3 regions of the Vibrio sp. 1069 genome follow, and region 2 is predicted to be linked to each of the others. Evidence: predicted binding sites of a transcription regulator. Region 2 holds the regulator's gene; each other region holds the start of a gene.
The links. The regulator PurR, encoded in region 2, represses purine synthesis genes. The targets are predictions, from matches to a motif close to TNANGNAAACGTTTNCNTNA.
Positions count from the first base shown of each region.

Region 1: purM (phosphoribosylformylglycinamidine cyclo-ligase) is a predicted target of PurR. The motif match lies at 1,424-1,443, and genes of this name have one in related genera.
Region 3: purL (phosphoribosylformylglycinamidine synthase) is a predicted target of PurR. The motif match lies at 5,853-5,872, and genes of this name have one in related genera.

Region 1 covers NZ_JAWOWP010000019.1:38,328-45,808, reverse strand. The annotation lists gene R7040_RS21095 (uracil-xanthine permease family protein) at 1-584, shown strand, start outside; gene upp (uracil phosphoribosyltransferase) at 701-1,327, opposite strand; gene purM (phosphoribosylformylglycinamidine cyclo-ligase) at 1,507-2,547, shown strand; gene purN (phosphoribosylglycinamide formyltransferase) at 2,699-3,355, shown strand; gene R7040_RS21075 (class II glutamine amidotransferase) at 3,745-4,590, opposite strand; gene lpcA (D-sedoheptulose 7-phosphate isomerase) at 4,641-5,216, opposite strand; gene fadE (acyl-CoA dehydrogenase FadE) at 5,593-7,481, shown strand, end outside.
Region 2 covers NZ_JAWOWP010000001.1:93,503-100,983, reverse strand. The annotation lists gene mukF (chromosome partition protein MukF) at 1-55, opposite strand, end outside; gene cmoM (tRNA uridine 5-oxyacetic acid(34) methyltransferase CmoM) at 58-849, opposite strand; gene elyC (envelope biogenesis factor ElyC) at 964-1,749, shown strand; gene torR (two-component system response regulator TorR) at 1,822-2,532, opposite strand; gene torD (molecular chaperone TorD) at 2,799-3,446, shown strand; gene purR (HTH-type transcriptional repressor PurR) at 3,915-4,919, shown strand; cyclic di-GMP riboswitch class I at 5,207-5,296, shown strand; gene R7040_RS00400 (TfoX/Sxy family DNA transformation protein) at 5,413-6,003, shown strand; gene R7040_RS00395 (TVP38/TMEM64 family protein) at 6,118-6,804, shown strand; gene R7040_RS00390 (DUF2007 domain-containing protein) at 6,825-7,145, shown strand; gene R7040_RS00385 (alpha/beta fold hydrolase) at 7,177-7,481, opposite strand, start outside.
Region 3 covers NZ_JAWOWP010000006.1:122,726-130,206, forward strand. The annotation lists gene R7040_RS12070 (TonB-dependent receptor domain-containing protein) at 1-564, shown strand, start outside; gene R7040_RS12075 (hypothetical protein) at 683-1,123, shown strand; gene R7040_RS12080 (DUF3622 domain-containing protein) at 1,214-1,522, opposite strand; gene purL (phosphoribosylformylglycinamidine synthase) at 1,818-5,711, opposite strand; gene mltF (membrane-bound lytic murein transglycosylase MltF) at 6,010-7,481, shown strand, end outside.

The sequences.
Region 1 (7,481 bases), on a different contig from region 2:
TCGCTATCGCACCTGCGGTTGAGCACGTAGGTGACATGCTTGCTATCTCAAACGTTACAGGTAAAAACTACCTGAAAAAACCAGGCCTTCACCGCACAATCGCAGGTGACGGGGTGGCAACTATCGCAGCTTCGATGGTGGGTGCTCCACCAAACACCACTTACAGTGAAGTAACAGGAGCGGTAATGCTAACCAAAGCATTTAACCCTGTGATCATGACTTGGGCAGCAATCACCGCAATCGTACTTGCATTGGTAGGTAAGCTAGGTGCGGTTCTTCAAACGATTCCAGTTCCTGTTATGGGCGGCATCATGATTCTGCTGTTCGGCTCCATCGCAACGGTAGGCCTCAACACACTGATCAAGAATAACGTTGATTTACATAAGTCTCGTAACCTAGTGATTGTTGCCGTAACACTTGTGTTTGGCATTGGTGGTATGGCTTTCGGTATTGGTGAGTTCAGTCTACAAGGTGTGAGCCTATGCGGTATCGTGGCAATTATTCTTAACCTTGTGCTACCAAACGATTTAGGTGAAAACCACGTTGTGGATAACGCACAAATGGAAGAAGAAAGCGCGAAATAGTTCGTTTGCGCCGCTTTATTAGTTGGCGTGTCTTACTCTTCTCCTCTTGTAGATACAAAAAAGGCTTGGTTTTCACCAAGCCTTTTTCTGTTCAGTCATAGTAATACATCAAAGAATTACTTAGTACCGAAGATCTTATCACCTGCATCGCCTAGACCCGGAACGATGTAGCCTTTGTCATTAAGCTTCTCATCGATTGCCGCAGTGTATAGCTCAACATCTGGGTGTGCTTTTTCTAGCGCTTCAATACCTTCTGGTGCAGCAACAAGTACTAGCACTTTGATTTGGTTACAACCTTTCTCTTTTAGGAGATCGATCGTAGCAATCATAGAACCACCTGTTGCAAGCATTGGGTCAACAACAAGCGCAATACGCTCCTCGATGTTTGAAGCAAGCTTGTTGAAGTAAGGAACTGGCTCAAGCGTTTCTTCATCACGGTAAATACCCACAACACTGATACGTGCGCTTGGCATGTGCTCAAGAACTCCATCCATCATGCCTAGACCTGCACGTAGGATTGGCACTACGGTTACTTTTTTACCTTTAATCTGGTCTACTTCTACCGGACCGTTCCAACCATCAATGGTCACTTTTTCTGTTTCAAAGTCTGACGTTGCTTCGTAAGTAAGTAGGCTACCGACCTCAGTCGCTAACTCACGAAAACGTTTTGTGCTGATGTCACCTTCTCTCATTAGACCAATTTTATGTTTTACTAGAGGGTGCTTTACTTCAACAACTTTCATGTCCATCTCCGGCTATAGTTGGCAATATTTAAACAAACCTTCAGATTATACATGATTTTCACAGGGATATCAGGATAAATCACTAAAGAAAAAAACAGACGCAAACGTTTGCTATCTATGTTTAAGCACTGTTAGAATAGCGCCGTTTTCATATCCAACTTAATACCGAGGACTTCCCTGTGAGTGGTAACAACTCTTCTCTTAGCTATAAAGACGCTGGTGTAGATATTGATGCAGGCAACGCGCTTGTGGATCGTATTAAGGGTGCGGTAAAACGCACTCGTCGCCCTGAAGTTATGGGTGGTATCGGTGGTTTTGGCGCGCTATGCGAATTGCCAACTAAATACAAACAACCTGTACTGGTTTCTGGTACTGATGGCGTTGGCACAAAACTTCGCCTAGCACTGGATATGAACAAGCACGACACGATTGGCATCGACCTAGTGGCAATGTGTGTAAATGATCTTATCGTGCAAGGCGCAGAGCCACTGTTTTTCCTAGATTACTACGCAACAGGCAAACTAGACGTTGATACCGCAGCGGATGTTGTTTCAGGTATCGCAGAAGGGTGTGTTCAAGCAGGTTGTGCCCTAATTGGTGGCGAAACTGCGGAGATGCCGGGCATGTATGAAGGCGAAGACTACGACGTAGCTGGTTTCTGTGTTGGCGTAGTAGAAAAAGAAGACGTGATTGACGGCACGAAAGTCGCTGCTGGTGATGCACTTATCGCTATTGGCTCAAGCGGCCCACACTCAAACGGTTACTCCCTTATCCGTAAGATCCTAGAAGTATCTGGTGCAGATAAGAGCGAAGAGCTAGCAGGCCGCACTATTGGTGAGCACCTACTAGAACCAACAAAAATTTACATCAAGTCAGCACTTAAGATGATTGAGAAACACGACATCCATGCGATTTCTCATATCACTGGTGGTGGTTTCTGGGAAAACATCCCACGCGTACTGCCTGAAGGCACGAAAGCAGTTATCGATGGTAACAGTTGGGAATGGCCAGTTATCTTCAAGTGGCTACAAGAGAAAGGCAACGTCGACACACACGAAATGTACCGCACATTCAACTGTGGTGTAGGTCTAATCGTCGCACTACCGAAAGACCAGGCAGACGCAGCAGTTGCTCTTCTTAAAGAAGAAGGCGAAAACGCGTGGGTGATTGGTCAAATCGCACAAGCAGACGCGAACGAAGAGCAAGTTGAAATCCAATAATTTGCAAATCGAGCTCAAAAGATAAGAAGAATGAGGACACTAGATGACTAGGTCCTCATTTTGCTATCTAGAACACTAAAAACCATTCTATTAGTAGGTAGTTTAGAAGCTACATAACTCCAACCTACAATACCAAGGCGCTCTCGACATCATGAAAAACCATACCCTAAAAAACTTTGTGGTCCTCATCTCGGGTAACGGAAGTAACCTGCAAGCTATCTTGGAAGCTTGCGAAGACAGCATGCCAAACGCACGAGTGGCAGCCGTGTTCTCTAACAAAGCAGATGCTTTTGGTTTAGAACGTGCAAAAAAGTTTGATGTGGACGGTCACTTTGTCGACCCTAAAGCATTCAGCTCGCGTGAAAGCTTTGATGCAGAGCTAATGAGTCAAATAGATGAATACCAACCAGACGTGATTATTCTTGCTGGTTACATGCGCATTCTGAGCAGCGCATTTGTTTCTCATTACATGGGTAAGATGATCAATATCCACCCTTCTCTTCTACCAAAATATCCTGGGCTACACACACACCAGAGAGCAATTGATGCTGGCGATAAAGAACATGGTACGAGTGTGCACTTTGTAACGGAAGAGCTTGATGGTGGCCCTGTCATACTGCAAGCAAAAGTTCCTGTGTTCGAAGACGATGATGCTAGTGTACTTGCAGCACGTGTTCAGGCGCAGGAGCACCGAATCTACCCTATGGTGGCTAAGTGGCTGGTAGACGAGCGGTTGATCATGAAGGATGGTAAAGCCTATTTAGATGGCGCAGAGCTTGGCGTACATGGGTACGCCTCAGATGAGTAGCCCTGAATAATAAACTCCAAGCACAAAAGAGCAGCCTGAGGGCTGCTCTTGGTTGTTTTAATACTTATAAACTTGATTCAAGAAAACCATGGTGAGACTAGAAACCTAAAACCCAACATTCTAAAAAATCCCATAACCACTTGAGTAACATAACACTCGGAAAGTAGATTCTGAATCTGGTTCGTTCTTCACCGTTCAGACTGACGAGGTGTTTTATGAGAAATTTCTATCAGTTACGTCTTTACAGCAAGCCTTAGCGAGACTAGGACTCTACTACCAGCACTCTAGAAAGTAAGAATGCTCATCCGTATCCGCCCTCGGCTTAAAACGCATAAAAATAAAGCTCGCGATTAAGCGAGCTTTATTTTTATATTCAGAGTAAGAGACCATCACTCTAACGGTTCGGTTGGCGCTTGATTGCCCGGCTTAGCCGCCGAAAACGGCACATTTACCAGTTCAGAGGCATTATTTTTGACTAGTTCACCTAGGTGAAACAAGCCGTATTCGCCAGGTTTCATACGCTGCCAAGCTTCGTTGCCCGTCAAAGGTTGAGTTGCGATCACAGAAACGATGTCATGTGGCGTGGTTTCTTCTTGGAAGTTAATTTCCACATCTTCATCAAGCAAAGCAGCTTTTCCAAACGGTGCGCGTCTTGTGATCCAATACAAATGATTGGTGCAATACGTCATTACATACTCACCATCACTCAGAAGCATGTTAAATACACCCTTCTCTCTTAGCTCATCACAACATTTAGCAACATATAAGAATACCGACTCCATATCCTTTGGCGGCTCAGGATATCGATCTTCCATTTGCTTCAACAACCAGCAAAATGCCAGTTCACTATCTGTTTCACCGACAGGTCGATGTCGGCCTGTATGTAAGTCTTGATAGCCAGAGAGCTGACCGTTATGCGCAAACGTCCAATACCTACCCCACAGCTCACGTGTAAAGGGATGAGTATTTTCTAAATTAACACCACCACGATTCGCCTGTCGGATATGACTAACGACCGCACGACTTTTGATGGGATAATTTTGTACCAACTCTGCTATTTTAGACTCACAACTTGGCTTGGGATCTTTGAAGGTTCGAAAGCCCTTCCCTTCGTAGAAGGTGATCCCCCATCCGTCACGGTGTGGGCCGGTTCGACCTCCACGCTGCATGAGCCCAGTAAAACTGAAACAAATATCCGTTGGAACATTAGCGCTCATACCGAGCAATTCACACATGGTTTAAAAAACTCCCTAACAACACAGCTCGAAACGGTGGCCGTAAACGATTATTCCATCTCTTTTTCGATCAACTGAATGATGATATGAATAATCTTAATATGAATTTCCTGAATGCGGTCTGCATAACCAAAGTGTGGCACGCGGATTTCAATATCTGCAAGGCCTGCCATTTTGCCGCCATCTTTACCTGTTAGCGCAATCGTCTTCATGCCTTTCGCTTGTGCTGCTTCAATCGCTTTCAGGATGTTACCTGAGTTACCTGAAGTCGACAGACCAAACAGTACGTCACCTTTTCGACCAACCGCTTCTACATAACGTGAAAACACGAAGTCATAACCAAAGTCATTACTCACACAAGAAAGGTGGCTTGGATCTGAAATAGCAATACCAGCATAGCCAGGACGATTTTCTCGGTAACGGCCTGTTAGCTCTTCGGCAAAGTGCATTGAATCACAGTGAGAACCACCGTTACCACATGACAATACTTTACCATCTTGCTTGAATGAGTCAGCAATCATTTTCGCCGCTGCTTCGATTTGCGCAATGTTATGGTCATCGCTTAAAAATTTGTTGAGCACTTCAGCAGCTTCGTTTAATTCACTTCTAATCAGATCATGGTACATAAGACGTTCTCTTTATTATTTCGGCTTCAGTCAGCTCTTGACTCACTGAGCAAATTGTTCTGATACCAATTTGGTATCGGACATTTCATAAACCTGAACTCGGGTTTGATTACTCTGAGTTTACCCACAAACGAGAATTAGTGTCGATAGTGAACCAACAGATTTAGATTAGTGATGGTAATAAACTTGTCAACTTGCTCATGAAACCATCACTCAAATCTCAACTTTAGAATTTTAACTCTACTTAGATCACTTTTTATCCAATCTTATGTTTTACATTTCCTTAATATTTTGATTACACTTAAACCAACTGGTTAGACCTCTTACCTAACATACAGACGTACAAAACTTATAAAGTCTGAAAAGGAAAATATATATGGACATCTTGCTCTCAATCATCACGATGGCGATCGTGCTAGGCATTACGCTCTACCACCGCATGTCTCTCGTGAAATCTATTAGCTTACTCACCGCGGCCATGCTGGCTCTTACAGTAGCAGGAACTGTCGGCGTTATTGGTTGGGCGATTTACGTTCTCGCCGCAGCTGTGCTCGCGGTTCCTGGCGTACGTCAGTCTTTAATTAGCCGCAAAGCGTTAGTGCTTTTCAAGAAAGTGCTGCCAGCTATGTCTCAAACCGAAAAAGAAGCGTTAGACGCAGGTACCGTCTGGTGGGAAGCCGAACTGTTTAAAGGCAAACCAGAGTGGCAAAAGCTACACGCGATTCAAGCACCTAAGTTAAGTGCGGAAGAACAAGCCTTTTTAGACGGCCCTGTGAATGAAGTGTGCGCCATGGTGAGTGATTTCCAAGTGACCCATGAACTCGCGGACTTACCGCCAGAAGTTTGGCAATACCTGAAAGATCATAAGTTCTTCGCCATGATCATTAAGAAAAAGTACGGTGGTCTGGAATTCTCAGCATACGCGCAATCACTAGTACTACAAAAACTAACGGGTGTTTCTGGCGTTCTATCGTCTACCGTTGGTGTTCCTAACTCTTTGGGCCCAGGTGAGCTACTGCAACACTACGGTACTGAAGATCAAAAAAATCATTACTTACCGCGTCTAGCTGAAGGTAAGGAAATCCCTTGTTTCGCCCTAACAAGTCCAGAAGCGGGTTCTGACGCAGGCTCTATTCCAGATTACGGTGTGGTCTGTAAAGGCGAATGGGAAGGAAAAGAAGTACTGGGTATGCGCCTGACTTGGAACAAGCGCTACATCACCCTAGCGCCAGTCGCAACGGTACTAGGCTTAGCATTTAAACTTCGCGATCCTGAAGGTTTGCTAGGCGACAAAGAAGATCTTGGCATCACTTGTGCGCTTATCCCAACTGATGTCAAAGGTGTTGAGATTGGTAACCGACACTTCCCGCTCAATGTACCATTCCAAAATGGTCCAACGCGCGGTAAAGACATCTTTGTTCCTATCGATTTCATTATCGGTGGTGAAAAAATGGCGGGCCAAGGTTGGCGTATGCTGGTTGAGTGTCTGTCGGTTGGACGTGGTATCACGCTACCTTCAAACTCAACAGGTGGCATCAAAACTGCGGCAATGGCAACCGGTGCTTACTCACGTATTCGCCGTCAGTTCAAACAGCCGATCGGCCATATGGAAGGAGTTGAAGAACCATTAGCACGCTTGGGTGGTAATGCTTACGTGATGGATGCAGCAAGCAACTTAACCGTTGCGGGTATCGACTTAGGTGAAAAACCTTCAGTTATCTCAGCTATCGTGAAGTATCACTGTACGCACCGCGGCCAGCAAAGCATCATCGATGCAATGGACATCGTAGGCGGTAAAGGTATCTGTATGGGACCTTCTAACTTCCTAGCTCGTGGTTACCAAGGTGCGCCAATCGCAGTAACGGTTGAGGGTGCTAACATTCTAACACGCTCAATGATCATCTTTGGCCAAGGCGCAATCCGTTGCCATCCGTACGTTCTTGAAGAAATGAACGCGGCGTATTCTGAAGCAAGTAATGCTGTCGAGAAATTTGATAAAGCGCTTGCTGGTCACGTGAGCTTTACAATGAGTAACCTAGTGCGCAGTATATGGTTTGGTTTGAGCGACGGTCTGGGCTCTTCATCGCCAACCAAAGATGCAACCAAGCGTTACTACCAACAATTGAACCGCTACAGTGCAAACCTTGCCTTACTATCGGATATCTCGATGGCAGTGCTAGGTGGCTCTTTGAAGCGTAAAGAGCGTCTATCAGCGCGTCTTGGTGACATTCTAAGCCAGCTATATTTAAGCTCTGCGACGTTGAA
Region 2 (7,481 bases):
AGCCAACCAGCTCATCGATTGGTTGCTCTGCAGCATTGAGAGTCATCTCACTCATTGTTATTCCTGTTTATCGTTCTTTTTAGCCCACACATGAATGTAGCGGCCTAATGAGAGGTATGGCTCTTGTCGACAAAGTTGTTTTTCTAGCGCCAACACATCTTCAAACTCGTAATCACCCATGTATTCCATATTGCCTATGTAATCACTAAATGAGCGAATACCAGATTTGCCACAAATATTAAAACCTGAATTTTCTATCCACTGGTAGACTTCTTCAGGTTTTAAGCCTTTTTGCGGCTGTAGTTTAAATCTTTTTCGGTGAGGCATGCCGTCTAATATATGAGGAATGTTGCCACAAACCACGTTTTTATAGACTAAACCGTGGTGGTTGTAGAACATGACTGATGCGATACCTCCCGGTTTTACTTGTTCAAGAACTGTTTCAAGTGCGGCCTTAGGATCAACCAGCCACTCCATCACAGCGTGGAACATAACCAGATCGACCTGTCCATCCATATGTTCACCGATGGATTGGACAGGCGAATGAATCAGGCGATACTGCTCAAGCAAACCGTTTTTTTCAATATCCTGCTTAGCCAACTGCAGCATTTCCGAAGATAGATCACATAAAGCGATTCGATGTCCGAGCTTAGCAAGCTTTTGCGACATTTGTGCCAAACCACCACCAGCGTCCAACACTTCTAGGGGTTGCTGGTCAGCATCTAATTCACTTAGAATCTGTAGAAAATCTTCCCACACAATGATTTGGCGGATCTCCCCTTTATCGGAGCCGTAAATATTTTTTGCAAATTTGTGGGCGATATCGTCGAAATTGCGGTCTTCTGTCACTTCTGCTGAGTTATCATAACGGATTGTGCCGCTATTCTGGCACAAGGAAAGCAGGAATAAAGAGGGATACCCTCATTTTTATTATCAATTGATGTTTTTTCGGACTATTTATGTATGTTTGAGCTGAAAAAAGTAGTGTCAGCCATGCTTATGCCCCTTCCGGCATTGCTGCTGATAGGCTTGTTGGGTCTTGCTCTCATTAGTTTTACTACAAAACGTAAAACTGGCTGCTTCGTTGTTCTATTCTCTTTTGTTGGCATTTTTCTTGTTGCCTTCCAACCTGTTTCAACCAAGCTTCTTATGCCGTTAGAGCGAGAGCATAAAGCCTTTTTGCCAGTTTCTGGCACCATCGACTACGTGATGGTTTTAGGGAATGGTCATGTTATCGATGACGAAATTCCACCCACCTCGCAGTTAAGCCGTGCAGCATTAATGCGCTTAACTGAGGGCATTCGTATTTTAAGAATGTATCCAGGCGCGAAATTAATCTTATCCGGCTATGCTGGCGGATCTGAAATTAGCCACGCGCGAATGATGGCGAACGTTGCCCTTGCGTTGGGAGTCGCGAAATCCGATATCATTTTATTAGAAGATGCGAAAGATACGTGGGAAGAGGCGCGTCAAGCGGCTGCATTCGTTCAACAAAAGGAGATTGTGTTAGTCACTTCTGCGAGTCACATGAGCCGTGCATTGTATGAGTTCAACGCAGCAGGCATTAAACCAATCCCAGCCCCGACCAACTTCTTAGCTATTAGCGAGATAAGTCAACCTTGGGATAAATACTCACCTAAAGCGCGTTACTTAGAACAAACAGAGCTTTATTGGCATGAGTACTTGGGCAGTATTTGGCAAAGGTTGCGTGATACTGTCGGCCAAACACCAATGGTTGAAGCAAACTAGTATTATCTTGAAGCCACAAAAAAGGAGAGCCGAAGCTCTCCTTTTTCTTTTTACGATTGAGTTATGTTCCAACTAGTCACCAGCAAACATATAGCCTTCGCCGTGTACCGTTACAAAAATCTGTGGGTTCTTAGGATCGAACTCCATTTTTGCGCGCATACGTCGAATAAGAACATCAATGGTGCGGTCATTCGGCGCATCCACTCGATGGCTGATCATGTTCAAAATACGCTCACGACTTAACACCTGGTTAGGATAAGACGATAATGCCACCAAAAGTTCATACTCTGCTTTAGTTAGTTTTACTGGCTCACCGTTGCGGCTAAGTGCGCGACGTTGAATGTCGAATGTCCACTCCCCAAAGCGCACAATGTGCTCTTCACTGGTTTCATTCGCTTTCGAGCTGCCACTGCGCGCTGCTGAAATACGCCACAGCAAGTTTTTAACGCGAACTAACAGCTCTCTCAGTTCAAAAGGTTTTGTCACATAATCGTCAGCACCCATTTCTAGGCCTACGATTTTATCAATGCTATCCGTGCGTCCTGTTACTAATATGATACCAATATCCGATTGGCTACGTAACTCACGAGTAAGCATCAGGCCGTCTTCACCAGGCAGGTTAATATCCAGCATGATCAGGTCTACATCGCCCGCTTGCAAAACTTCACGCATTTCTGCGCCACTCTCTGCTTCGCTGACTTGGTAGCCCTCATTTTGGAAATATCCCGCAAGCTTACTACGAGTTACAACATCATCTTCTACGACTAATACGTGATAGCTCATTTACACCACTTTTCTGTCTTCTTATTATCCAAGACGTATTCTATTCATAACTAGTAACATTTCTAGTCATAGATACATTAAAACGCAAGATTTAGCGTTTTTATTGATTCAAAACAAGCTTGCCCATTGCTATTAATAAACGGTCATTTTTGACCATAAAACATAACAATTATAGTTACTGCTATTCATTTTAATTGATTACACTTAGGGGATATCCCTAATTGACTTTGTGATGCATGACTTGAAGCATCATTCAGGAGCCCAAAATGCAAGAAGTGAAAGCTTTTAATGAAAAACGCGCTGAAATTTACTGGTGGTTTTCGAGCTTGTTCGCAAAAGAACTAACAGAGAAAGAATTGGAAGCCTATCACAGTGTTGAAATTCGCAGTTTTCTCGCAGGTTTAGGTGAAAATGAGTCGCTAAAACCAGCCGTTGATAGCCTAGTTGATGCGCTGAATCGGTTACAAGATCGTGAAGATGCACAACTAGAGCTTGCAGCTGACTTTTGTGAACTGTTTTTGAAGACAGAAAAATACGGCGCTCTTCCTTACGCATCCATGTACATTGGTGAATCAGGTTTACTGAATGACAAGCCAGCTGAGGAAATGGAAAAGTTGATGGCTGAATTTGGCGTTCAAGTAGACGAAAACCTAAAGGAACCTGCGGATCACTTAGCCGTTGAGCTCGACTTTCTCGGGAACATGATTATCCGCTCAAACGAGCTTGAACAAGAAAAACACATGGAAGAAGCCTTCGTTAAACAAAACGACTTTATCCAGCAACAATTGATGTCTTGGTTACCTCAGTTTTCAGACAAATGTAAACAATTCGACGAATTTGGATTTTACTCGAGTGTCGCGAAACTATTAGTTGCATTTTGTAAACTAGACAGCGCCTACCTTCTTGGTGAATAATTGCCGCCTATTTTTAGGGAGCCTGCCTATCGGGCTTCCTGTATGCCTGAAAGTGACCAATTGTAAGTAACTTGGGTATAATATTCGTTTGCCTTAACTTAGCGCAAAGACGCTTGGTTATTTAGCAGTCAAAATGTGACTTCAAATACACAAATCTCTTGCTGAAAACATTGCTAGTCAGTTCACATAGGGCTAAAATGTGAGCGCAAACGATTAAATATGATTTATATGTAAACCGCTGAAATATAGCGGTTTTTGTGTTTTCTTAACAGGTTGATGGCAATTTCTCATCAGATAGAAAAAAGATAAAATTCATCGACCGATGCTGCTACGTACCCTTTTGTCGCACTTGGATCAACCGCTGCCGAGACACTTAGCGCCAATTTTATATTGCTAGGTGTGAAACCATTAGAGCATCAGGTACATCCAATACGACATATTTCAGTAGCTCGATACAGGACACCATTTATGGCCACGATAAAAGACGTTGCTCGCTTAGCCGGCGTTTCCACTACGACAGTTTCGCACGTTATCAATAAAACGCGTTTCGTTGCAGAAGCAACGCAAGAAAAAGTAATGAAAGCCGTTGACGAGCTGAATTACGCGCCAAGTGCCGTTGCACGCAGCCTAAAATGCAACTCAACTCGTACGATTGGCATGTTAGTAACTCAATCAACTAACCTATTTTTCTCAGAAGTGATTGATGGCGTTGAGAGCTACTGTTACCGCCAAGGCTATACTCTGATTTTATGTAACACAGGCGGGATTTACGAAAAACAACGCGATTACATTCGTATGCTGGCTGAAAAGCGCGTTGATGGCATCCTAGTGATGTGTTCTGACTTAACCGAAGAACTAAAAGAGATGCTTGACCGTCATGCGGACATTCCTAAAGTGGTCATGGATTGGGGCCCAGAGAGCTCACAAGCAGACAAGATCATGGATAACTCAGAAGAAGGTGGCTACATTGCAACCAAACATCTGATTGACAATGGTCATACGGATATCGCTTGTCTAAGCGGTCATTTTGAAAAGCTTGCTTGCCAAGAGCGCATTGCAGGTTTCCGTCGCGCAATGAGCGAAGCGAACCTAGCTGTAAATGAAGACTGGATCCTTGAAGGTAACTTTGAATGTGATACGGCCGTATTAGTTGCAGATAAAATTACCGCAATGGACAAGCGCCCGACGGCGGTATTCTGTTTTAACGACACAATGGCTCTAGGCCTAATGAGCCGCTTGCAACAAAACGGGATCAAAATTCCTGAAGATATTTCAGTGATCGGCTACGACAACATCGAGCTTGCGGAATACTTCTCTCCACCGCTAACGACTATCCACCAACCTAAACGTCGTGTTGGTAAAAATGCATTCGAAATTCTACTTGAGCGTATCAAAGATAAAGAACACGAAAAACGAATTTTCGAGATGCAACCTGAGCTTGTAATTCGAAATACTGTGAAAAAAATGAACTAAATTTCACTGTATTTAACCGTGTTAAATAAGCGCTCTACAGGGGCGCTTATTTTTTTGGAAAAATTAAGCATTCTCTAATACTTCACACCACTCTAATAACAATTGACTAACGTTAACTCCCTGTTTTATATAAATGTAATATATATTAAGAACTCCTTTTCAAAGGCCAATTTGCACCTTTCCATATGCAAAATAGAGCATTCAATCTATCATTTTTATTGAACCGAAATCACACTTTTAACGCTAAACCGTGATGTTAATTCAATATAAGAAGTATGCTCATTGTGTCACGCACAGGGCAAACCATTCGAAAGAGTGGGACGCAAAGCCTCCGGCCTGAACCATATTACGATATGGAAGGTAGCGGGGTTACCGATGGCAAGTGTGTAAGCAATGACTTTACTCTGTAATGACATTGTTTTTACGCATGTTTGCTACTCTCTCGGACCTGACTTTTGGTGGCGTAATATTAATTACACCGAGATAACAAAACATGGATAAACCGATACTCAAAGACTCTATGAAGCTATTTGAGGCACTTGGTAATATCAAGTCGCGCTCAATGTTTGGTGGCTTCGGACTATTCGCTGATGAAACAATGTTTGCACTAGTGGTAAACAATCAGCTTCATATCAGAGCAGACCAAAAAACTTCATCTGACTTCGAGAAACAAGGGCTAAAGCCTTACGTTTATAAAAAACGTGGCTTTCCAGTCGTTACAAAGTACTACGCTATTTCCAGCGATTTATGGGAATCAAGCGAACGCTTAATCGAAGTAGCGAATCAATCATTGAAAAAGGCAAAGCTTGAGAAAGAACAGCAAGCAAGTACAAAGCCTAACCGTTTGAAAGATTTGCCTAACTTACGACTGGCTACCGAGCGCATGCTAAAAAAAGCCGGCATCGAATCCGTAGAGAAGCTTGAAGAGGAAGGTGCGCTTAACGCCTATAAAGCGATAAGAGATACGCACTCTGCAACCGTCAACATTGAGTTGCTATGGGCACTAGAAGGGGCTATCAACGGCACTCATTGGAGTGTGGTACCTCAAGCTCGCCGAGATGAGTTGATGAACGGCCTCCAATAAAAGTCGGCCTAAAAACTATCTTGTAAAACCGCAGTCTAATCTGCGGTTTTTTTGTGAAATTTTTTCGGTTTTCCTACTGTCTTATTACATATATCCCAAATTGGAATCAAAATTATGAATAAGAAACTGATATTAGGTCTCATCCTACTAGCGGCTATCGTCTTTTTAGGTATTAACTTTGGCCAGTATTTAACCTTAGAGAATGCAAAAGCCCAACAAGAAGCACTAACTACATACATCGATCAGAATTTTGTATTCTCGGCTGCGATTTACTTTTTTACCTACATTGCAATTACCGCTTTTTCTATCCCAGGAGCGGCAGTAGTCACCTTACTTGGTGCAGCCTTATTTGGTTTTTGGACAAGCTTGCTACTGGTTTCTTTCGCTAGCACTATGGGGGCAACACTGGCCTTCTTGAGCAGCCGATACTTATTGCGTGACTGGGTACAAAACAAATTCGGAAATAAACTCAACGCAATTAATCAAGGTGTCGAAAAAGACGGAGCTTTTTATCTATTTTCCTTGCGTCTAATCCCTGTATTCCCTTTCTTTCTAATCAACTTACTGATGGGCTTAACGCCGATGTCTGTAGGTAGATTTTATCTCACTAGCCAAATAGGTATGCTGCCAGGCACAGCCGTATATCTGAATGCAGGTACTCAATTAGCAACAATTGAAAGCCTATCGGGCATTGTTTCACCCGCAGTATTAGCGTCTTTTGCGCTATTGGGACTATTTCCAATCATCACTAAATGGGTTATGAATAAAGTAAGGCCGACACCAAGTCAGCAAAACTCGTAATTGGTGAAGTGGGTATTTTGATGAAAATATTTATCGCTAAAAACCCAGCAGAAGCACACATTGTATGTGAGCTGCTTAAAGTGGAACAAATTTACTGTGAAGTTCGTGGAGAAGGTATTTTCGGCTTAAAAGGAGAACTGCCGTTTGGTGATGATACCGATCCTTATGTGTGGCTTTTTGACACTGCACAAAAGATGAAAGCTGAAGAAATAGTAAAAGCATATCGAAAACAATCCGATAGGCATGAGTATCAAGATTGGCAATGCCCAAAATGTCATGAAATAAACGAAGGGCAATTTGGTGCATGTTGGCAATGTGGATATCAACTAGGAGAGCTATAGCGGCTCTCCTATTCAGTGGATGCACTCAGTTTTAAGCACATACAGCTTGCTGTTTAATAAACTCGATGGAGTGTTGATTGAAGTCTTCTGGACGCTCTACATTGCATACATGACCACAATTCGGGATTTCTCGTAGAATGCTGAGCTTATGTGCTGCAACCATTTCTTTGACAGGTTTAATAAACATGTAATCCCTGTCGCCCATTAAGTAAAGAGTCGGAATGGGTAACTCTCGATCTTTAAAATATTTCATTAACGGATTTACATCAGCGGCAAGAATAAACCAACGTTTAAATTCTTTTTGGCAAAGCTTCTTGGCTTCGCGAATAAAAAGGT
Region 3 (7,481 bases), on a different contig from region 2:
ACAGAGTTAACTATGTTCTATAACGATGTTAGCGACACAGTTGATATACGAACGGGCGAAAACCTCGACAAAAATACTACTGAGTTACAAAGCTGGAATACAAACCTAGATGGCTTTAAAAACTATGGCTTTGAGCTAATTTCACAATACCGGATTGAAGATTTCTACAGTAATTTCTCAGCAAGTTACATTCGCGGCAAAAACAAAGGTAGCCTATCTGACTCTACAGGTTCAGATGATGATCATCCTGATGTACCGCCATTAAACATTAATCTGGGTTTGGGTTACGAATGGATTCCTGGTTTACGTACGGGCTGGGAAGTCCGTTGGTATGATGCGCAAACCAAAACCAAGGCAAGCGGTAATAATTTAAAAGTGAAATCGCCAAGTGAGCAATACACGCTACAAAACGCTTACGTGGTTTGGGAAATACAACAAGTCGAAGGCTTGAGCGTTGGCGCGGTTGTGAAAAACTTAACCGATCGTTACTACGAAGCATACCTATCTAATGGCGTGCCTTCGCCTGGTCGCGAAGTCAAACTGCACCTCACTTATCAATACTAACCATACCTAAAAGATGCAGGGCAGACATTAACTGCCCTGTTATATCGTATCCAATGGCCATAATTGCACGCCGTTTTATTTATCAGTATTATCATTTCCTTTTGCTTGCATACACATTATGAACAATCTAAAAACACGGCTTCTTCTGATTTGCTTCTTCCCTGTAGGTAGCCTAGCGCAAGCTTCTGAGAACATTGCAGACTACTTACAAGAACAAAGCAAGCACCAAGTTTCAGAAGATTTTTACGCACAGCCAACAGCAAATAACCTGAATCTAGATGCAAAAACTAACTCTTTAACTTGGCACGAAGATGGTAAGCCGGATCACTGTCGTTACGCCAAGCAGCCCAAAGACGTCGCAACACATTTCGACTACGGTGAAGCAAACGATCTATCTGACGGCTTACAACACTTTGATTTACCGGAAAGACATTCTGCAAAGGTCAAATCGACACATCGCACTTATGCTAATAACCCTCACCTTCTTCCTGGCAATAAACAATTTGCAGCCCCTGAAGACGGCACGTTTAGCTTGTCCGTATCGTCGGATTGTTTTTAGCCGATATAAATAAAAAATGCCCTGAGACAAAACTCAGGGCATTTTCACTATTTGTTTGATGGGTAACGTCACCATCTCACCGATTTAAACTTATTCTTCGTCAGTGTCTACTTCGGTTTCACGTGCTTTGCGGGCTTCTTCTTTACGAACTTTTGCCGCTAGTTGTTCTGCTTCACGCTCTTGACGTTGCGCTGCTTTACGCTCGTTACGAACCACTTGGTTTTGGATAAACCCAGCCAGTTCTTGTTCAGCCCAAGCTTGTGCTTTCTCTTCGCTGTCAAAGCCTGTTTCACGCTTTGATACTACAGTCTTACGAGATGTCACTTGGCGAGTGATTTCTGCGCTCCAGCCGTTACGTTTTTCAGTGACGCGGATAGCAAATTTTGGATTCTTAGACATTTCTTTCATTTCCTAAGGGATTTAGGGATCAATCAGGGATTCGGTCAACTTGATAACTCCATCTAAGCTGAGCTGTTTAACACCATCCCTTGGTAAGCGCGGTATTAGAGCATAAAAGTAATCTAAACGCTGCAAGTTTTTTACGCTAGATAATAGATGACAAAGAAGAGGCAGAACAAAGCAACGTTTCGCCAAGTCACTAGAAAGAGCGACGAAGAAAAAAGAGTGATAAGAAAAAAGAAAGCGCTGGTCTCTCAACCAGCGCTTTACTTAAGCTAGATTAACCTTTGGTTAATTAACCGATACTCTTACGGGCATTTTGGAACATACGCATCCAAGCGCCATTTTCACCCCAACCTTCCGGAGCCCAAGAATTTGCAACTGTGCGGAATACGCGCTCTGGGTGAGGCATCATGATAGTTACGCGACCGTCTGCTGTTGTTAAACCGGTAATCGCGTTTGGCGAACCATTCGGGTTGTTCGGGTATTGTTGTGTTGGGTTACCGATGTTATCCACGTAACGAACCGCAACCGTACCTGATGCCTCGATCGCTGCTAGGTGCTCTGCATCACGTACTTCTACACGCCCTTCTCCGTGGGAAACCGCGATTGGCATACGCGAACCAGCCATGCCATCAAAGAATACAGAATCAGATTTCTGAACTTCAACTAGACTAAAGCGCGCTTCAAAACGCTCAGATTCGTTGCGCACAAAACGTGGCCACAAGTCTGCACCTGGGATCAGCTCTTTCAGGTTTGATAGCATCTGACAACCGTTACATACACCTAAAGAGAACGTCTCTTCACGGTTGAAGAAGGCTTGGAACTGTTCACGAGCTTGTGCGTTAAACAGGATAGACTTAGCCCAACCTTCACCCGCACCTAGTACGTCGCCGTAAGAGAAGCCACCACAAGCTACTAAGCCATGGTATTCATCCAGTACCGCTTGGCCCGTTAGGATATCGCTCATATGGATGTCGGTTGCTTCAAAACCTGCGCGGTCAAACGCTGCTGCCATTTCGACGTGGGAGTTAACGCCCTGCTCACGTAAGATTGCCATCTTAGGTTTAGCACCTTTCGCAATGTACGGTGCTGCAACGTCTTCATTTACGTCGAAGCTGAGCTTAACGTTTAGACCAGGGTCAGAGTTGTCTTTCTTAGCTTCGTGCTCTTGGTCTGCACACGCTGGGTTATCACGTAGACTTTGCATCTTATGCGTTGTTTCAGCCCAGATAACGCGTAGTTCGGTACGTGAACGTTCAAGCACAACTGCATCACCAGAAGTGATAACAAAGTCGTCTGAAGCTTCAACAGAACCAATCACATGTGAGCATGCCTCTAAGCCGTTTGCCGCCAGAGTAGATAGAACTGAATCTAGATCATCATTCTTAACTTGAACAACCGCACCTAGCTCTTCGTTAAATAGAACGGCTAGCGCATCATCACCCAGCTCTGCGATGTTCGCTTTTACGCCACAGTGACCCGCGAATGCCATCTCAGCCAGTGTAACAAACAGACCGCCGTCGCCTTTATCGTGGTAAGCCACTAGCTTGTCATCACGTACTAACGCTTGCATTGCATCAAAGAAGCCTTTTAGCTGCTCTGCATTATCTACGTCAGCAGGTTTGTCACCCAGCTGTTTGTATACTTGTGCCAATGCTGTCGCACCTAAGCGGTTTTTTCCGTTACCCAAGTCAACAAGAACTAGAGAGGTATCTCCTTTGTCAGTGCGTAGTTGTGGAGTCACGGTCTTACGTACGTCTTCCACACGACCAAATGCCGTGATAACTAGCGACAGTGGAGAAGTGACTTCTTTGCTCTCGCCGTTTTCTTCCCACTTGGTTTTCATCGACATGGAGTCTTTACCAACTGGGATAGTCAAACCTAACGCAGGACACAATTCTTCACCAACCGCTTTCACTGCTTCGTAAAGACCCGCATCTTCACCTGGGTGACCCGCTGGAGACATCCAGTTCGCAGACAGTTTAATGTGTTTAATATCACCGATGTCTGTTGCCGCAATGTTCGTTAGTGACTCACCAACGGCTAGGCGAGCCGATGCTCCAAAGTCTAGTAATGCCACTGGCGTGCGCTCACCCATCGACATTGCTTCGCCATGGTAAGTGTCGTAGCTTGCCGCTGTTACTGCGCAGTTTGCTACTGGTACCTGCCAAGGACCAACCATTTGATCACGAGCAACCAGACCCGTTACTGTTCGGTCACCGATAGTAATTAGGAATGTTTTTTCTGCAACAGCAGGAAGACGAAGTACGCGATCCACCGCTTCATTAAGCTCAATACCATCACGAACAATGGCAGGGCTTTCCACTTTTAGTGTGGTTGCGTCGCGGTGCATCTTCGGTGGCTTACCAAGCAGGATATCCATTGGCATATCGATTGGCGTATTGTCGAAGTGAGAATCTTCTAGCGTTAGATGACGCTCTTCTGTCGCCACACCCACCACTGCATACGGTGCGCGTTCACGCTTACAGATGGCGTCGAATGCTTCCATGTTTTCTGGCGCTACCGCTAGAACGTAACGTTCCTGTGATTCGTTACACCAGATTTCCAGTGGGCTCATGCCCGGCTCATCGTTTGGTACATCGCGTAATTGGAACTTACCGCCACGCTCACCGTCGTCGACAAGTTCAGGCAATGCGTTAGAGATACCGCCTGCACCCACATCATGGATAAATGCGATTGGGTTGTCGTCGCCTAACTGCCAACAACGGTCGATCACTTCCTGACAGCGACGTTCCATCTCTGGGTTTTCACGCTGTACTGAAGCGAAGTCCAGATCTTCTGCTGACTGACCAGATGCCATGGAAGATGCCGCACCACCACCAAGACCGATGTTCATTGCCGGACCACCAAGTACGATTAGGCTCGCACCCACTGGAATCTCTTTCTTCTGTACGTGTTCATCGCGGATGTTACCCATACCACCAGCAATCATGATTGGTTTGTGGTAACCACGAATTTCTTCACCCGCATGAGAAGTGACTTTTTCTTCGTAAGTACGGAAGTAACCCAATAGATTTGGACGACCAAATTCGTTGTTGAATGCCGCGCCGCCAAGAGGGCCTTCAAGCATGATGTCTAACGCATTCACAATACGACCCGGCTTGCCGAAGTCGGTTTCCCATGGCTGTTCAAAACCAGGAATACGTAAGTTAGAGGTTGTAAAACCAACCAGACCCGCTTTTGGCTTACCGCCGATACCCGTCGCGCCTTCGTCACGGATTTCACCGCCTGAGCCAGTCGATGCGCCCGGCCATGGAGAGATTGCCGTTGGGTGGTTGTGCGTTTCTACCTTCATCAAGATGTGCGTATCTTCATGGTGGTACGTGTATTGACGAGATTTAGGGTCAGGGAAGAAACGCCCCGCTTTAGAACCTGTCATAACGGCTGCGTTGTCTTTGTATGCAGACAGCACATAGTCAGGTGTCGTTTCAAAAGTGTTTTTGATCATTTTGAACAAAGACTTAGGTTGATCTACCCCGTCGATAGTCCAATCTGCGTTAAAAATTTTGTGGCGACAATGCTCTGAGTTCGCCTGAGCAAACATCATCAATTCAATGTCGTTTGGGTTACGCCCAAGCTTAGTAAAGTTCTCTACCAAGTAATCAATTTCATCTTCTGCGAGTGCCAAGCCAAGGGAAACGTTTGCCTCTTCAAGCGCAAGACGACCGCCAGCTAAGATATCAACATGTGCGACAGGCTTAGGCTCTGCAACAGTAAATAATGCTGATGCGGCTTCAAATTCTGTGAATACTGTTTCCATCATGCGGTCGTGAATTAACGCTTTAACAGCGTCAGCTTGAGCTTCTGAGAGAACAACTGAAGATTCGACATAATAAGCCGTACCACGCTCTAGACGTTTCACTTTCTCCAAACCACAGTTAACAGCGATATCGGTAGATTTAGAAGACCAAGGCGAGATAGTGCCAGGACGAGGCGTGACAAGAAGTAGAAGACCTTCAGGCTCATGCTCTTCGATGGTTGGGCCGTAAGTTAGTAACTTTTCAAGTTTTTCTAACTCTTGGTCATCAAGGTCTGACTTTAGATCGGCAAAGTGCATAAACTCGGCATAAATGCCAGTTACAGGCAGATCTTGTTCACGACAAAGTTCCAGTAGTTTATTAACACGAAACTCAGAAAGAGCTGGGGAGCCACGCAAAATTCTCATGTGCTTAGGTCTCTTATGCAATTGATTAAGGTGATATTGGAATAAATTCAGACAGTTAAAATAAGCCCTGTCGAACCTATGCCGATTCCACCTCGTCATTGCGAGCGCATTATATAGTAATTGTTTTTGTGATGTAACACCAAAAGCAACCGTTTGCGTCATTTTTTTGTCAAATTTGAATTACAACTAAAATGTCGATAAAACACACAATGTCACGTTATAAGTGTGTGATTCACTTTGCCCCATGAGCTCGCTTTGATATAAAGGCAAATAGAAATTTTCCAAGATGTACCTATTAATGCAAATAAGTCACTTCAACCGGCTCAAGCGCAGTGCTCTAATTTTAGTTTCTGTTCTTTTGCTCTCAGCTTGCCAGATTGAGTCGGAGCCCAAAAGTGAATTTGAAAAAATTCAAGAACGTGGTGTGCTTCGTGTTGGCACGCTAAACAATCAGCTTTCCTACTACATAGGTCCCGATGGTCCCGCAGGGTTGGATTACGAATTGGCGCGTCAGTTTGCGGAACAGCTCGGCGTCAAACTCGAGATTAAACCAGCCTTTCGCCAGGCTGAGCTTTTTCCTGCTCTTAAGAAAGGAGATATCGATATCATCGCTACGGGTTTAAATCAAACGTCACAAGCAGTCAAACGATTTAGACCAGGCCCTGCCTATTATTATGTAAGCCAACAAGTGGTATATAAAAAAGGGCAACTTCGACCACGTGATATCGAACAACTCATTGAATACCAAGCCTCGAAAGACGACGAGTCCGACGAAGATACAAATGCAGGCGCTCAAACATTAAAGATCGTTGAACAATCGCAATATGTTCCGACCCTAACAGCGTTAAAGAAGCAGTATCCAGAACTTCAGTTTGAAATTGTTGGTGATGCTGACACGAGAGACTTACTCAAATACGTATCGACGGGTGAGTTACGTTTTACTGTGACTGATTCGGTGGAACTTTCCCTTGCTCAACGCCTTTACCCCGATCTTGCGCTCGCGTTTGAACTTACAGAAGATCAACCAGTATCTTGGTTTACTCGACGTTCTGAAGACGAAAGTTTGTATGCGATGCTGATAGAGTTTTTCGGTAACATCAAACAATCAGGAGAACTGTCCACCCTCGAAGAAAAGTACATTGGTCATATTGAAGCATTTGACTACGTTGATACTCGCGCATTCATTCGAGCTCTGGATGACAAATTGCCTAAATGGGCACCTTTATTCCAAAAATACAGCGAAGAGTTCGACTGGCGCTTAATTGCAGCATTGGCTTATCAAGAGTCACACTGGAAACCAACAGCAAAATCGCCAACAGGTGTTAGGGGGATGATGATGCTGACTCTGCCAACAGCGAAAAGCGTCGGGGTAACAAACCGTTTAGACCCTGAGCAATCTGTTCGTGGTGGTGTCGAGTACTTACGTCGTATTGTAAGTCGCGTGCCTGATAGCATTAACGAGCATGAAAAAATATGGTTTGCGTTAGCTTCATACAATATTGGTTACGGCCACATGATGGACGCACGACGACTCACCAAAGCACAAGGTGGCGATCCGAACGCTTGGGCCGATGTAAAAGACAGGCTGCCTTTACTTCGTCAGAAGCGCTATTACAGCCAAACTCGCTATGGGTACGCCAGAGGCGATGAAGCGCGTAATTACGTAGAAAATATTCGACGTTACTACCAATCCATCATTGGTCATGTCAGCCAACAGCCAGCGATTGATGAGAATAGCGATGACTTACAAGTGATTCCGCCGCTCACCCC